DNA from 3 places in the Phytohabitans sp. LZ39 genome. Region 2 is predicted to be linked to each of the others. Evidence: riboswitches for the same ligand, from Rfam matches in the RefSeq annotation. Region 2 holds a riboswitch; each other region holds the start of a gene.
The links. Region 2 has a riboswitch for cyclic di-AMP ahead of AC5L36_RS01000 (C40 family peptidase). Riboswitches for the same ligand answer to the same signal wherever they lie in the genome.
Positions count from the first base shown of each region.

Region 1: it holds a riboswitch for cyclic di-AMP, as region 2 does, so the genes downstream of both, AC5L36_RS30540 (C40 family peptidase) here and AC5L36_RS01000 (C40 family peptidase) in region 2, are expected to answer to the same signal.
Region 3: it holds a riboswitch for cyclic di-AMP, as region 2 does, so the genes downstream of both, AC5L36_RS43240 (coiled-coil domain-containing protein) here and AC5L36_RS01000 (C40 family peptidase) in region 2, are expected to answer to the same signal.

Region 1 is NZ_JCADBM010000018.1:129,077-132,276, forward strand. It holds gene AC5L36_RS30535 (DUF6232 family protein) at 1-496, opposite strand, end outside; cyclic di-AMP (ydaO/yuaA leader) riboswitch at 1,025-1,117, shown strand; gene AC5L36_RS30540 (C40 family peptidase) at 1,229-2,185, shown strand; gene AC5L36_RS30545 (DNA-3-methyladenine glycosylase family protein) at 2,330-3,200, shown strand, end outside.
Region 2 is NZ_JCADBM010000001.1:213,642-216,841, forward strand. It holds gene AC5L36_RS01000 (C40 family peptidase) at 306-1,280, opposite strand; cyclic di-AMP (ydaO/yuaA leader) riboswitch at 1,291-1,426, opposite strand; gene AC5L36_RS01005 (LamG-like jellyroll fold domain-containing protein) at 1,565-2,284, opposite strand; gene AC5L36_RS01010 (N-acetylmuramoyl-L-alanine amidase) at 2,414-3,200, shown strand, end outside.
Region 3 is NZ_JCADBM010000039.1:11,644-14,843, forward strand. It holds gene AC5L36_RS43235 (MFS transporter) at 1-974, opposite strand, end outside; gene AC5L36_RS43240 (coiled-coil domain-containing protein) at 1,094-2,098, opposite strand; cyclic di-AMP (ydaO/yuaA leader) riboswitch at 2,103-2,236, opposite strand; gene AC5L36_RS43245 (cation diffusion facilitator family transporter) at 2,354-3,200, opposite strand, start outside.

The sequences.
Region 1 (3,200 bases), on a different contig from region 2:
CGCCGAGCCGGTATGCCTCTTGCGCCCGGAGCAGCGCCCGGGTGACCTGCCCGTACTGCCGCTCCTCGTCGCTGCTGAAGAGCAGCACCGTCATCCCGCGAAACTCGCCCCACAGCTCGTAGGCCCGCGGCCGCAGGCGGTGGCCGATCGTCGCCACGAGGAATGGGACGAACGCCACCGCCGTGAGCGCCAGGTAGGCCTGTGCACTCAGGTGGTTGAGCTCGGTGGTCATGCCGAGCGTGATCCCGATGGCGGCCAGCACGATCGCGGTCACCGTCACCGACCGCACGGTGAGCTGATGTGCTGGGCCTCGGGCCGTGTGCAGGTGCCTGAGCTCGCCGACCGGGAACCGGCGCCCACCGACGATGAACCAGTCGCGGGTAACCAGGATGCCGGGCTGTTGGTACAGCGGAGCAGGCGGTTTCGGGCTCGTTACGTCTGCTTGCGTTACGGGCTGTGCTGCTGGTGACCGCGCGGGGTAGCGAGTAGTCTGCACTTCAATGCCTCCTACGGCTCGTGAGGCGGGCTGGTGTGGTGGTTCTTGAGATCGGCACCTGGTGGCAGCCAGGTGCCGATCGTCTTTCTCGCTCTGTTCCGTCTGGCGATCAAGTGCCGCTTCAGCAACCTCAAGGGCCCTGCTGCCATTGTGCGAGATGCCATCTAGTCGAGGGAAGGGGTGCAATCAGCCACCTGGCAGATTGGCAGCGGTCGGCTAGCTGCATCGCGGGGCTTTCAGGCCCGCATATCCGATTTGTCAGCGCCGTCGCCCACCCAACGCGTAGACCGACAAATCGCCCTTCACCCGTCTGGCCGACCGACCTGGGTGTACGACCTAATCACTTAGAGTGACACAGACATTCGCCCCGTTCGCGGGCGTCCGTCACAAGTCATCCTTCCGCCACTTTCGCCCGCCCGGCCCCGACGCTAGGTTGGAGCCGCTGGTCCGGTAGTCAGTCACTCCCCCGGGTGACGCCGGTCCGGTGCCGCCTAATCGCACGACGATTACTCTCCGTCAGCGAGTTGGGGACCCACCGAATGCACTGGGGTGAATCCGCGGCCCGCCCGCCCCTCGGCGGACCCGGTAGGGCGATCTTCCCGCCCGAATCCGTCAGCTCACGTCGCCTCGCCGCTCGCGGCGAGCCGCCGCTAGCGCAAGCTGCCGAGTTTGATGGGTCGCGCGCAAGCTCGCTCACCCGGTAGGCGGCGTTGGGGAAGAAGGGTTCACCGTTTGTCTTCCGCGCGGAAGCTGCTCCACGCCCTCGTGCTGATCGGGCTCGGGATCGGGCTGACCGTGCCGGCAGCGGCCGCACAGGCCGAGCCGTCGCCGAGCGAGCTGACGGAGCAGATCAACAAGGCATCCACCGAGCTGGAGAAGGTCGTCGAGTCGTACAACAAGCTCAACGAGCAGCTCAAGCAGACCAAGGCCGCCGCCACGGCGCTCAGCGCCAAGATGGGCCCGCTGGAGGCCCAGCTCGCCAAGGCGGACACCGAGGTGGGCCAGATGGCTTCGGTGGCGTACCGGACGGGCCAGGTGGGCACCGCGAGCGCCCTGCTGAACGGCAGCGGGCCGCTCGCCGACCGGCTCGGCATGCTCGACCAGCTGGCCCGCGACCGCAAGCGGCAGCTGGAGGGTTTCACCGAGGCCGAGCGCCGGTTCACCGAGCAGAAGGCGACGCTCGACGCCACCCAGGCCAAGCAGACCGCCCAGCTCAAGGAGCTCGCGGCCGGCAAGAAGAAGATCGAGGGCGACCTCGACAAGCTGTACAAGATGCGCGAGGAGGCGTACGGCTCGGCCACCACCTCCAGCGGCGGCTACACCGGGTCGATCCCCTCGATCTCCGGTAAGGCGGGCGTGGCGGTGCGGTTCGCGTACAACGCGATCGGCACGCCCTACGTCTGGGCCGGCGAGAGCTCCAGCGGGTACGACTGCTCGGGCCTCACGCTCGCCGCCTGGCGAGCGGCCGGCAAGTCGCTGCCGCACAACGCCGCGATGCAGTGGGACGTGGTGGCACACATCGGCCGCGGCTCCCTCCAGGCGGGCGACCTCGTCTTCTACAACGGTCTCGGCCACGTCGCGATCTACGTGGGCAGCGGCAAGGTGATCCACGCGCCGCAGGCCGGCGAGAGCGTCGAGCTGGCATCGGTCGACATGATGACCCCGTACGGCTACGGCAGAGTCAGATAAATCTTCAAGTGCGCCGATCGAGGGCGGCTTGCGGCGGGTCCATCGCGGACGCGCCGTCGGCAGCCCTCGATCGGCGCACAAGTCCTTGATCGGCGGGAGGACGGGCCGGCCGGAAGTGTCGTACCGCGGGTTCACCGTCGAGGCATGACCGAAGTCTTTCTGGCGGCCACCGAGCCGTTCTCGTTCGACCTGTCCCTGCGCGCCCTGGCCGGCTTCGCGCCCTGCGCCGGTGGCCATGTGATCTCCGGGGGCCGGGTGCGCAAGGCGTTCCTGCTCGGCTCCGAGGCGGTGGTCGCCGACGTCGGGCCTGCTTCCGAGGGTCCGGGCGTCGTGCTCACCCTCCACGCCGACCGCCACCTCTTACCCACCGAGCGGGCGGTGGTGCATCGCGCCGTCGGGCGGTGGCTCGGCCTCGACGACGACCTCGGTGCCTTCCTCGACGTCGCCGGGCGCGACCCGGCCATGGCCGGGCTGCTGCGCGCCGCGCACGGGCTACACCAGGTGCGCTTCTCCTCGCTCGCCGAGGGCGCGGTCTACTTCGCGCTCGTCCAGCGGAGCACCCAGTGGTATGCGGCGGCCCGCAAGCGCCGGGTGGCCGCCGAGCTCGGGCCGTCCCTGACGCTCGACGGGGTGGAGCACGTCGCGTTCCCTTCGCTCGCCACGGTCGCCGCGCGAGACGACGCCGATCTCGTCCGCTTCGCGGGCAATCGGCTGCGCGCCCGCCGCCTGCGCGAGGTGGTCGAGGGGGTGGCCTCGCTCGACGAGGAGTGGCTCCGCACCGGGCCGTATGAGGACGTTCGCAAGGCGCTGCTGGCCCTGCCGGGCGTCGGCGCGTTCACCGCGCACGCGCTGTTGTTGCGCGTGCTCGGCCGCCCCGATGGCGTGCCGCTCCACATGCCCCAGTTCGAAGACGCCGCTCGCGCGGTGTATGGCAACCCACCGCCCAGCCCCGCCGAGTTGCGCGCGGCATACGGGTCTTCGATCGGCTGGTGGGCCTACTACGTGCGCACCGCCC
Region 2 (3,200 bases):
ATGTGAGCTACCGCGACGTCCGTCGTGGTCCAGACCGCTGCTCCCGCGGCCTCACCCGTCCGCTGTTGGTCTTGCAGCGCGGACGTGGCAGCGGAGGCCGGGGATCTCGGCTCGCCCTGCGAGCCGCCGGCCTGCGCGGTCTCCGGCGGGAGCGGCGGTCCGCAGCTGACGCGGCCCGGGAAATCTGGCCCAAGCAAGAAACGCCCTCCCATCCCGGATGGATGGGAGGGCGTCTCCTTTACTGGCCGGTGCGGTCGCGTGACGGGGGAACACGCGACTGGCGCGGCCACGGGGGTGGGTAACGCTTATCCGGGTCGGCCGTAGCTGTTGATCGGCGCGGCGTTCATCGTGCGCATCCTGATCGGTACGCCGGGTTTGGACGCGTCGACGATGTAGCCGCCGCCAACGTAGATGCCGACATGGTGGAGGTCTGGGTAGTAGAAGATGAGGTCGCCGACCTTCAGGTCGCTCTTGCTGCTGATGGGGTCGACCGTGCCGCGCTGGCGGGCCGCGTTGTGTGGCAGCCCGACGCCGGCGGCCGCCCACGCCTTCATCGTGAGGCCCGAGCAGTCGTACGTGTCGGGGCCTTCGTTACCGAAGACGTAGCCCTTGCCGATCTGCGCGCAGGCGAACTTGGCCGCCTTGGTGCCGGCGCTGCCGTCGTACTCGACGGGGCAGGGTGCCGGCCGGAGCTCGCCGATGCCGCCGCCCTCGCCGTACGCCTCGAGGCGCATCTTCTCCAGCTTGGCGATCTCGCCGTCGATCTGCTTCTTCTTCGCCGCCAGCTGCGCCTCTTCCTCGGTGAGCTGGCCGACGAGCTGGTCGAGCGGTGCCTTCTGCTCCGCGTACTTCGCGCGTAGGTCGACGACCGCCTGGATGTCGGCCTGCGAGCGGCGGGCGAAGACGTCGAGGATCTCGAGCTGGTTGGTGAAGGTGCTGGGCGAACCCGTCGTGAGGACCGCGTTGAGCGCCGAGAAGTTGCCGCCCTTGTACTGCTCGGCCGCGAACTCTCCGACCTTCTGCATCGCGAGGTCGATCTGGAGCTGGAGTGGCGCGATCTTCTTGGCGAGCGCCTGGGCCTTCTGGCGCTTGGCCTGGAGGTCGAGCCGGGTCGCGTTGTGCTTTTCCGCCAGCGGCTCCAGCTTGACCCAGGCAGCGTCGATCTGCTTTTCGATCTCGGCCGGCGTGGGCGCGGCGTGCGCCACGGTGCCACTGGAGAGCACGGTCGCGACAGCGACGAGAGCGGTGATTACGGTGCGACGCGCGGCATAGCGTGCCACCGGAGCCGTTACTCCTTCTCCCTGGCCGCCTACCGGGTTAGCTGACGGGTTCGGGCGGGAGAGCGCGCCCTACCGCTTTCGCGGATTCACCCCGAGGTGCTTGGGTCCCCGGCTCGTTTCTTGGTCCGACTCGGCGGGCTGAGCCGTGGTCTCCCAGGCTGGGAGGCCGACCGCCGGCTCAACGATCCCCAAGGGTAGGAGCGGCCCAATCACCCGCGCAAGCCGTGTGGACAACCCCTTCGGTCCGTATACCGGTTGGTAGCACCGCGTGTATCGAAACGGCCTCAGTCAATGGTTAGGAACACGTCGTCGAGCAGGCCGGCGTACTGGTCGTTGTCGAAGGACACGTTCTTTCCGCCGATTCGCAGTGGCTCGGAATTCACAATGGACACATTCGGTGGCACTGTGACCGCAGCGCGTGGCACGCCATCCACGGCGATCGACAGCAGGCGACCGGAGCGGGCGCAGGCGAGCGCGTGCCACCGCCCGTCGGCCACCGTCACCGGCGCGACCACCCGGTAGATCGTGGTCTTGCTCGCCAGCACGCAGCTCGGCTGGCCCGCCTTACCGTCGACCTGGAGCTTGAGCTGGGTGACGCCGCCGGTCGAAAACCCTTTCTGCACAACGTTCGCGCCGTCGCCCGTGTCCGCCGGCGCCATCAGCACCGAGGCACCGAACCGCACGCCACGGGTGCCCGGGTTGAGCTCGGGCGCGGGCAGGCCTTCGAGGATCACGCGGGGGCAGCCGGGCGCCACGCACCGCGGCGGGAAGCGTGCCGCCCACCCGGCGCCGTGTGGCGTGTAGGCCAGCGTGCCGCGGGGGTTCAGCGGGTACCGCCCGTCAACGTCCGCGACCGGGCCGAGCCACCAGCCGTCGAACGTGTACCGCAACGACAGTGCCGGCTCGCGGTCGGCCGACGGCCGCGCGGAGGCGGCGAGGAGCAGGCTCGCGAGCCCGAAGAGGACAACCGCCAGCCGGCGCGTCGTGTGCATCTTGCGCGACATTGCTCGATTGTGGAGATTCGTGGCGAGACGGACAATCCCCCGGCCGAGGGGCCTGAAGGTTTTTTACGTAGACACGAGATCCGGCGGAATCTATTGACGACAACCACTCGACCCAGCCAGGGTTTCTCCATGCCCAACCTGACAACGCGCATCGCCCTCACCACAGCGGTGGTCGGCGCGGCGACCCTGGTGCCGGCCGTCCCCACCCTCGCGTCCAGCCCGCAGGACACCAGGCAGCAGGAGTACGCGGCCGCCGCGGCGGAGTACGGCGTGCCGGAGAGCGTCCTGCTCGCCGTGTCCTACCTGGAGTCCCGCTGGGACACCAACGCCGGCACGCCCAGCACCAGCGGCGGGTACGGCCCGATGCACCTCACCGACGCCGCGTACGTGACGTCGCTGCCGGGTGGCAACCACCACGACCACGACGGCGAGGACCCGCGCGGCGACGACAGCCGCCAAGCCCGAAACGTCGACTCGGGCGGCGTGCCGGCTCCGGCGCCCGAGGCGCTGCAAACGCTCGACCGGGCGGCGGCGATCACCGGCGCGTCCGAGGAGGCGCTGCGTTCCACCCCGGCGGCGAACATCGGCGGCGGGGCGGCGCTTCTCGCCTCGTACCAGAGAAGCATTGGTGGACCGGCGGGGAGCGTGAGTGACCCGGCGGCCTGGTACGGCGCGGTGGCCAGGTATTCCGGCGCGGACAGTGCCGACGCGGCGGCGGCCTTCGCCGACGAGGTCTTCGCGACGATCAGCGCCGGCGCGACGCGGGTGACCGACGACGGCCAGCGGGTGACGCTCGCGGCGCGCGACGTAGCCCCGGACCGCGGCTGGCTGGCCCGCCTGGGCCTGCGCAAGCTGGCCCGCCCGGACGGACTCGAATGCCCCACCGACATCTCCTGCGAGTGGATCCCGGCGCCGT
Region 3 (3,200 bases), on a different contig from region 2:
GCGAGCGCCACGATCTCCTGCCCGAACCCCGCCACCGAAAGCACTGTCGCCCGCGCCGGGCCGGCGATCGCGTCCTGGATCCGCGCCTCGGTGAGGATGTCGAAGAGCTCGAGGGCGGCGAAGCCGAGCGCGACCGCGACCATGCCGGCCGGGTGTCCCGCGGTGGCGCCGGCCGCGAGCAGCACCCCGCCGACCGCCACGATCGCCGCCAACCGGGCCGCCGAGAGGTGCGCCCACCGCTCGGCCAGCGCGCTCGCGACCGCCATCGCGGCGACGGGCAGCACGAAGAGCAGCGGTACGAACGCGGTGGCCGCGCCCATCTCGCGGGCGAGGATCGGCAGGTACTCGTCGATCGCGCCCATGCCGGTGACCACCGCGTAGAGCAGGACCGCCCGGCTCACGGTCCGGTTGGCGCGCACCTCGGCGAGACCTGCTCGCAGCGTCTTGGCGTAGCTGCCGCCGGTTTCCTCCACCCGCGACGCCTCGGGGAAGGACAGCGCGACCGGCACGACGGCCAGGCTGACGAGGATGCTGGCCAGGCCGACCAGCGGGTACCCGCCGAGCAGGAACGCCGGCGTGGCGAGCACCATCGCGGCCAGCTCCGCCACGAGAGCGGTGGTTTGCGCCAGCCCGGCCGTGCGCACGTAGCGGTCGGTGGCGTCCGCGGCGGCGAGCTCGTCGTAGACGAGCGCCTCCACGCTGCCGGAGGTCATCGCGGTCGACGCGCCCCACAGCACGAACCCGGCGGCGAAGGCGGCGTACGAGGGGAAGAACGTCCACAGTGCGAAGCCGATGGCCCGGAGGACGGCGGCGATCGCGACAAGCCGGCGGCGCGAGTACGCGTCCGCCAACGCTCCGGACGGTATCTCCAGCGTGAAGCCGACGACCGACCAGATCACGAACAGCGAGGAGATCTGCCCCGTGCCGAGCCCGGCGTCGGCGAAGAGCAGCGCGTAGACCGGGTAGAGGAGCACGCCCTCGGTGCAGGCGCGCAGGGCGCAGAGGCGCCAGGCGGTGCTACGTCATGCGGGATGGCGCGTGGGCTCGACCATGGGGCAACCGTGTCACCCCCTGGTCGAGCCCGTCAACGCACTTACTCGACGACCGATAGATGCACGTGGTTGGTGTGCAGCTCGCTGGGGCCGCAACAGCCGCTGTACGACTTCCAACCACTGCTGGGCAGCCAGATCTGTTTGAACCAGATCACGTAGAGCACGCCCAGCCGGCTCGCGTTCTTGATGAAGAAGTTGGACAGGTTGTTGCCGTACGTCTTCGCCGAACCGGACGCCGTGCCGCCGAAGACGTCGCCCGAGTCGACGCCCCAGTCGCAGGCCCGACCCTTCGGGTGCTCACCCGACCCGCCGCTGCGGTAGCAGGAGACGAAGATCTTGAAGCCGGCTCCCTTGGCCTGCTGCACCGCGTGCCACAGGCGGGGCGTGATGCACCCGTTGCCGGAGGTCGGGTCGGGGCTGATCGAGCAGCCGGACCCACCGGAGAACCCGGACGCGTTGGCGGCGCTGCCACTCCCGCTGGGACCGCTGGCGTTCTCGCCGCCGCCGGCGTTCTTCAACGCGGTCTCCGCCTGCTTCTTGCGGGCGGCCATGATCTGCACCTGCTTCTGCTGCTCGCGGATCTCGTTGTCGATCGCGAGCTTGGCGCGGGTCACCTCGTCTTTGGTGTCGAGCAGGTCGCGGAGCTTCTTGTCTTCGGTGGCGGCCACCGTGTCGAGCGCCGCGGCCCGGTCGACGAAGCCCTCCGGCGAGGTGCTGTTGAGCATCGCGGAGATCGGGCCGAGCCGGCCCCGGCGGTAGGCCGCGTTGGCCACCTCGCCGATCACGGCCGTTTTGGTGACCAGGTCACGCTCCAATTGGGCCAGTTGGGTGGTCAGCTCCCGCTGGCGCTTCTTGGACGTGTCCAGAGTCTTCTGCGCGGCGACGAAGCCCTTGCTCGCCGCGTCGAGCTGCTCGCGCAGGGTAGCGGTGCCGCCCTCGTCGTCGTTGGGTGCGGCGGTCGCCGGCCCCGCTGGTAAGCCGATCAGCGCGAACGCCGCGGTGACAAGCACCGCGACGAGGCCGACCCGGCTGCGGGCATGACCCATCAACCATCCTTCCAGTCAGCCGCCTACCGAGTTAGCTGACGGGTTCGGGACGGAAGTCTCCCTACCGCTGTCGCGGATTCACCCCAGTGGATCGGTGGTTCCCCGGCTCGCCCGAGGGCGACTCGGCGGCGGCCAACACCGGCGCCGGGGGGCGCCGCCGGGCGTTGACCGGAGCCGAGAATAGCGGCTTTCCATTGATGTGCCCACTGTTGTACCGATGGTGACGAATCAAGTACGCCCTGCTCAGGGGCGCTTTCACCACGTCGTGGGGTGGCAGTCGCCGGGTCGCGGCTCGACCTGGAGGGTGGCGTGCCCGATCTCGAAGTCGTCGTGCAGCGCCTCCCGTGCCGCGACCAACACCGGCCCCACCTGCGCGGACTCCTCCAGCGTGAGGTGCGCGGAAGCGACGTCCATGCCCGACGTCAGCGTCCACACATGCAGGTCGTGCACGTCGCACACACCGGGCACGGCGGCGAGGCGCCGCTGCACCGCGGTCACGTCGAGGTGTTCCGGCGCGGCCTGCACCAGGATGCGTACGGCCGCCCGGGCCAGCCGCCACGTGCGCGGGAGGATGAACAGGCCGACGGCCACCGCGATGATCGGGTCGGCGTACGCCCAGCCGGTCAGCCCGATCACGGCCGCGGCGACGATCACACCCACCGAGCCGAGCAGGTCGCCGAGCACCTCCAGGTAGGCGCCGCGCACGTTGATGCTCTCCCGCGCGCCCGAACGCAGCAGCCCGAACGCCACAAGGTTGGCGACGAGGCCGGCGACCGCCACGACGAGCATCGGGCCGGCGGGCACGTCGGGCGGGTCGCCGAAGCGGCGCACGGCCTCGACCAGCACGTAGATCGCCACGCCGAAGAGCAGGACGGCGTTGGCGAGAGCGGCGAGGACCTCCAGGCGATACAGCCCGAATGTGCGCTGTGGGTCGCCGGCCGCCTTGGACGCCCCTCTGCCGGCCCGCGCCGCGTCCGTGGCGCCGTCGCGGGTGGGCGCCGCGGCGGCGGACGCAGCCCAGATCGCCGCGAGCGCCATGCCGATGCCGAGCACGTCGGTGAACATGTGGCCGGCGTCGGAGAGCAGGGCCAGCGAGCCGGTG